3 regions of the Providencia sp. Me31A genome follow, and region 1 is predicted to be linked to each of the others. Evidence: predicted binding sites of a transcription regulator. Region 1 holds the regulator's gene; each other region holds the start of a gene.
The links. Region 1 encodes LexA, which represses DNA repair genes until DNA is damaged. Its sites were predicted from a motif close to TNCTGTATGTACATACAGNA; they were not measured.
Positions count from the first base shown of each region.

Region 2: the regulator LexA is predicted to act here: its motif matches at 1,431-1,450, upstream of sulA (SOS-induced cell division inhibitor SulA).
Region 3: the regulator LexA is predicted to act here: its motif matches at 1,338-1,357, upstream of uvrA (excinuclease ABC subunit UvrA).

Region 1 covers NZ_JBKQGZ010000024.1:27,433-29,712, reverse strand. The annotation lists gene ACLPIE_RS18180 (TonB-dependent receptor plug domain-containing protein) at 1-239, shown strand, start outside; gene zur (zinc uptake transcriptional repressor Zur) at 470-985, shown strand; gene lexA (transcriptional repressor LexA) at 1,089-1,706, opposite strand; gene ACLPIE_RS18165 (diacylglycerol kinase) at 1,844-2,218, opposite strand.
Region 2 covers NZ_JBKQGZ010000007.1:164,077-166,356, forward strand. The annotation lists gene ompA (porin OmpA) at 1-536, opposite strand, end outside; gene sulA (SOS-induced cell division inhibitor SulA) at 892-1,413, opposite strand; gene ACLPIE_RS07595 (TfoX/Sxy family DNA transformation protein) at 1,656-2,261, shown strand.
Region 3 covers NZ_JBKQGZ010000021.1:52,940-55,219, forward strand. The annotation lists gene uvrA (excinuclease ABC subunit UvrA) at 1-1,276, opposite strand, end outside; gene ACLPIE_RS16970 (single-stranded DNA-binding protein) at 1,726-2,244, shown strand.

The DNA of each region.
Region 1 (2,280 bases):
TCGACCCATTTAGCATCACAATTACCGAAGAAGCTAGAAGTTGGGCATTTAACTATGTTGATGCCGAAAGCAAAGTACGTGGCTATGCTAAAACCGACCTACGCTTAGATTATGATTTTGGACAAGGCATTTCTGTTAACACATCCGTCAACAACTTATTCGATAAATCATATGAATACACCAATGGCTACATTGAAGAAGGCCGTAACTATTGGTTAGGTATTGAATATAAATACTAACCCCTAATAGATTAGGCAAGGATTCATTTCTTTGCCTAGTCGTCCTCTCGTTAATGCCATTCACCCTATTCGTATATAAAAAGGCCAATCTCTCCCTTTAACAAATCAAAAAATGAATTAGGCTGAATTTTTGCTCACAATCCATTTTTTCCTCGCACTCTAAAGATCAAAAAACTGTGATAGACTTGGAGCTAGTGAATATATGCATTTTTCTAGGTAGGCTCAGTACAATGAAAAAAATGAGTGAACAGAAAGTACTTGCGATGGCAGAGCAGATTTGCCAATCAAGAGGCGTAAGATTGACTCCACAAAGAGAAACAGTATTACGCCTTATTGCGCAACAGCATGGTGCTATCAGCGCTTATGATTTACTCGATTTGCTGCGAGAGATAGAGCCGCAAGCTAAGCCACCTACGGTTTACCGAGGGCTTGAATTTTTAATGGAACAAGGGTTTATCCACAAAATCGAGTCAACAAATAGCTACGTTGTTTGTCACCATTTTGACAACCCAAGCCATACCTCTGTGATGTTAATTTGTGATCATTGTGGAAGTGTCACAGAAAGTGATTGCACCATAATAGAAGCTGCAATTATCAGCTTAGCAGAGAAACATCAGTTTCATTTGAAACATACTGTCGTTGAAAACCACGGTTTATGTAAAAATTGCGATGAGATTGATAGTTGCCAAGACCACGCACATTGTGGTCATAACCATCAACAACCGATCACCATAAAGAAAAAATGACTTAATCAAAAGAAAGGTCGCATCGCGGCAGATCTCTAAAAATAAATGAAATCTGCCAACAATTACAACGCCATCAAGCCTATCGCACCTGATATTCTAAAAACTAATACCAATCACTATTACGGATAACACCAACAGCTAAACCTTCAATGGTGAAGCTTTGTTCACGTAAATCTACAATAATTGGTGCAAATTCAGGGTTTTCAGCGATTAACTCAACACGATTCCCTTGTTGTTTAAAACGTTTAACAGTCACTTCATCATCAATACGTGCAACGATAACTTGGCCATTATGTGCATTTTGTGTTTTATGTACAGCCAATAAATCACCGTCCATAATACCAATATCTTTCATTGACATCCCATTTACGCGCAATAAAAAATCCGCATGAGGTTTAAATAATTCTGGGTCAACTTGATAATGACTTTCGATATGCTCTTGCGCCAATAATGGTTCGCCTGCGGCGACGCGGCCAATCAGAGGTAACCCCTGATCTTCATTTTCTTCTTCAAGAAGTAGACGGATACCCCGAGATGCACCCGAAACAATCTCAATAACCCCTTTACGAGCCAAAGCCTTTAAATGTTCTTCTGCCGCATTAGGCGAACGAAAGCCAAGGCTTGCTGCTATCTCAGCACGTGTTGGAGGCATACCTGTCTGCGAAATATGATCACGCACCAGATCGTAAACCTGCTGTTGTCGAGCCGTCAGTGCTTTCATTCCGTTCCCCTGTTTGTTTATACAGTCAAGCTGTGAGTATATACAGGTAAATGAAGATTTGGAACAGTTAAATCACTCAATTTCCGCATTTGTTATCGATTTACTTTCTTTACATTCATTTTATGCTGTTAAACAGGTTAACTCGCAAAATAACGCTGCCATAAAACCAACGCCCAAATAAACAATGCCAATCCAATACTCACGAATACCGCAGCTGAGCCAATATCTTTTGCACGACCAGAAAGTTCATGGTACTCGCTACCAATGCGGTCAACCACCGCCTCTATGGCACTGTTAAGTAACTCTACTACAGCCACCAGCACGACAGAGCTAATCAATAAAATTCTATCTACATAGCTGATATCTAAGCAAAATGCGATAATAATGGCAATAACTGCAGCCACTGACTCTTGACGAAATGCAGCTTCATTTACCCAAGCCGCTTTTAAACCCTTTAAGGAATACCCCGCAGCTTTAATCACTCGTGTGAACCCTTTGGTTTGACTTGCCATATTTATTCCTTAAAAAATGCAAACAATTATCGATTTTTACGGTCAAAGTGAATTGTCAGTAA
Region 2 (2,280 bases), on a different contig from region 1:
CATTGGTAGTCTAAACGAGTTGCCCACTCTGGAGTGATTGCATACTCAAGACCCAATGCGTATACAGGTGCAACGCCAGTATCAGTTTCTTTGAAACGCTCGCCATCTTGGTGAGCTTTTGCTTCTGTACGGTAAACCATACCACCTAAACGGGTATAAACGTCTAAGTCATCCATGATTGGATAGCTTAATTTGGTAGTTAATGAAACACCCATAGATTTCAGGTCACCGCTGTTGTCAGTACCTTTGTATTTCATTTTACCGAACCAGTCATAGCCCAGTTCAAAGCCTAAATACTGGTTATATTGGTAACCAGCATATGCACCAGCACCGAAGGTATCGCGGTCAGTTGAAGAACCAACTGAGCCCCAACCTTCATAGTCTGTACCAGTTTTTGCTGGGTTTAGGTTAGTATTTTCATAATGAGACCAACCTAATTTAGCACCGGTATACCAAGTGTTATCTTTTGGAGCTGCTTGTGCAACTGTTGCAAAAGCGGCTACTGCCACTGCTACTGCGATAGCTGTTTTTTTCATTTTACGCCTCGTTATCATCCAATATATTGGCTTGGCTTCACTGAGCCTTATTATATGCCATTGGTTCAATTTACTTGCTAGGTTTCGCGGACATTATCTACAAAAAAATATAAAAAGTAAAAAATAATGCCATAAGCTTAACAAGCTAAAGTCTACAACGAACTTAAAAAGATACAAGTAGAGTGAGCAATAAACGTTAAAAAAAGTATTTTTTTAGTGTATAAATCAGAGAGATAAGCTTATTTATCTTTATGTTTATTTATTATCTATCTGATTGATCTTCAATACTTTTCATTTCACTTTAGGGATAAATATTACTAAAGGTGAAATTTAGTAAGAAAATTCTTAATCTTAGCTAGTGATAGTGATTTGAGTGAATTTTTAAGTGATTTGGTTGTCTAGATTGCGTACAAGCCATATTATAGGTTTTCTGTGGGCGCATGATAAATCCAATAGAATGGCCTTCTTGTGCAGCATATTGCAGACGCTCAAAGTCTTGTTCACTCATTTCTGGCAACCATCCTAGAACCACACTATAGTTACCACTTCTTAATGCCTTTTCCATTGCATCAATAGTTGTAATGGTATCCATATGATTTAACTGCATAACTTTATGAGTCGGGATTCCAGATTGCTCTAACCAGTGTTTACTTAACTTTTTATTTGGGCTTAACCAAAGCAACCAACGTGATTGAACACCGAATTGGCGCAGCATAGGTAGCAAAATATAATCCATAATTGGGTGCTTTTCATCGTAGACAAGTTCGCTCACCATACCTTGTTGTATCGTGCTATTTGCCAGCTCAATAGATGGTATAGCTTGCGCATAATTATTAAGAGAATGTTCTGTTGTTTCGTTCCAAGAGTAGATGCTCATAATTCACCTCGTTACAATGCTGTATGAACATACAGTAACTGTATATTTATCCACTATCAAGGTTATTTTTTCAAAGCGCTTCGCAACTTTGTCGTTTTTTTCTGCTTTCTTCTTGGCATTTTTTATTGCAGCTCTCAAAATTGTCTGTACGTAATTGGTTGTAAAGCAAGACATTATAAAACTTATTTTCTCAAGGATGAAAATTGCACATAGTGAAAAAGGAGCTAAGGAGTATGTTATTAATGGACGAAAAGTTTTTTTATTTATCGCGCTTGTTAGGTCAATTTGGTGAACTTAAACGTAAGAATCATTTTGGGGGATTTTGCTTATTGGTAAATGATGCCATTGTAGGATTAGTTTTGGATGGGGATTTTTATCTTAGAGGTTGCTTAATGGCACGCAGTCATTTTGAAGCATCAGGGCTTAACCGCTTAGTTTATAGTAAGAAGGGGGTTCCTTTAGAGATGCGATACTATCAGATTTCAGAGCAGATTTGGTGTAATGAAGCTTTGATTTTGCAATACATCGAGCTGGCATACCATTCAGCTATTGAAGAGCTAAAACAAAAAAAAGCGATTACGATGCGGATAAAAGACTTACCAAACATGAACATGTCGGTTGAACGTGCATTAGGGAAAATTGGTATTTCTCAGGTGGATGATTTGCGCACTATGGGGGCAAAAGCCTGTTTTATGAAGTTAAAGCAGTATGGTAAGCATGACCCAAGTATTCAGTTATTAATTGGTTTAGCTGCGGCGATAGAAGGGTGCCATAGTGCGGTGTTACCCAAAACAATTAAGCAAGAATTGATCGCTTGGTATAACAGCTTCGAGCTTAATCTTGTATAATTTTGTTTAGAATTAGTTT
Region 3 (2,280 bases), on a different contig from region 1:
TATTTTCGACAAATACAAAGCGCGCTTCTTTACGCAAACGAGTTCCATGACAAGAAACACATGGGCGGTTACTGATGTATTTGGCTAATTCTTCCCGTACCGCTGTTGACTCTGTTTCTTTGTAGCGACGTTCCATATTATTGAGCACGCCTTCAAATGGATGGCGGCGTACAGTGACATCGCCTCGGTCATTGCGATATTTAAACTCGATTGTTTCTTTGCCGGAGCCATACAAAATAATTTTTTGGATAGCGGGACTGAGCGAGTCATATGGCGCTTCAACATCAAACTTATAATGTTCAGCGAGCGACATGAGCATTTGAAAATAATAAAAATTGCGGCGATCCCAACCACGGATAGCACCGCCTGCCAGTGAGATCTCGGTATTTTGGATCACACGTTCAGGATCGAAAAACTGTTGAACACCTAAGCCGTCACAGCTTGGGCAAGCACCAGCTGGGTTATTAAAGGAGAAGAGGCGCGGCTCAAGCTCCACCATGCTATAACCACAGATGGAACAGGCAAAATTGGCAGAGAAAACCAATTCTTCAGCATTTGGATCATCCATATCCGCGACAATAGCGGTACCACCAGAAAGTTCTAGTGCAGTTTCAAAGGATTCGGCTAAACGCTGAGCAATATCCTCACGGATTTTGAAGCGGTCGACAACAACCTCAATAGTATGCTTTTTTTGTAACTCGAGTTTTGGAGGATCTGATAGATCGCACACTTCACCATCAATTCTAGCTCGGATATAACCTTGAGAGGCTAAGTTGTCGAGCAGTTTAACGTGCTCCCCTTTACGCTCTTTAACCACCGGAGCCAGTAACATCATTTTACGGTCGGTTGGCTGAGCCAAGACATTGTCGACCATTTGGCTGACAGTTTGTGCAGCAAGAGGGATATCATGATCAGGGCAGCGAGGCTCACCAACACGGGCAAAAAGTAACCGCAGATAATCATGGATCTCAGTGATAGTCCCTACAGTAGAGCGTGGGTTGTGAGATGTTGATTTTTGTTCAATAGATATCGCAGGGGATAGCCCTTCGATATGGTCGACATCCGGCTTTTCCATTAAGGAAAGGAACTGACGTGCGTACGCGGATAGAGACTCTACATAGCGGCGCTGACCTTCTGCATAAAGGGTATCAAAGGCTAAAGATGACTTACCTGAGCCTGACAAACCTGTAATAACAATTAGTTTGTCACGAGGGATAACGAGATTGATGTTTTTCAGATTATGCGTGCGTGCGCCGCGTACTTCGATATTATCCATTTACCACTTCCCAGATGATTTGATATTGAACAATCGCAAGAAACTATTATCACATATTTATGGCTGAATGGATATACAGTACTTGTCATATTTCCTTACTCGATTATATTTCAAACCGTGGCATTGTTGGCCGTGCTCAGCGACGCAGACCACATTCTTTTGAGTGCTCCCTGTGATATCTTCGTTTGCCGCCTAGCTTCAGATTGAATTATTTAGAGTAAAATATTAATAGTGAAACTGGAAAGCAAAAGTCAGAATTTATTGAAAAGATAGATGTAGTATGAATTATTTTGTGCTTATATTAATAAGGCACTATGTAATACCACTTAAATTTGGAAAGCGTTTCGCAAGTTAACCGCGTAATTTCAATTGTTGGTGCAAATCGTCTCGGTCGTTGGTAAACTCCACGGCTAATCCAGAGATTAAATTCAATGCATCAGGAGTATTAAATGGCCAGCAGAGGCGTAAATAAAGTAATTCTTATCGGTAACCTAGGACAAGATCCAGAAATCCGTTATATGCCTAACGGCGGAGCTGTGGCAAACCTGACTCTGGCGACTTCTGAAAGTTGGCGTGACAAGCAAACCGGTGAGATGCGTGAAAAAACCGAATGGCACCGTGTAGTTATTTTCGGCAAATTAGCTGAAGTTGCAGGGGAATACCTGAAAAAAGGTTCACAAGTCTATATCGAAGGTTCTTTGCAAACACGTAAGTGGCAGGATCAAAGCGGTCAAGATCGCTACACGACAGAAGTAGTTGTCAATATTGGTGGCTCAATGCAAATGTTAGGTGGCCGTGGTGGTGATGCTTCATCACAAAACCAAGGTGGTCAAGGGGGATGGGGTCAACCTCAACAACCTCAAGCAGCGCAACAATTCAGTGGCGGTGCTGCACCAGCACGTTCTGGAGCTCCAGCACCACAAACCAATGAACCACCAATGGATTTCGATGATGATATTCCATTCTGATTGCCAATCATCATTAGAATAAAATTAAACACAGTT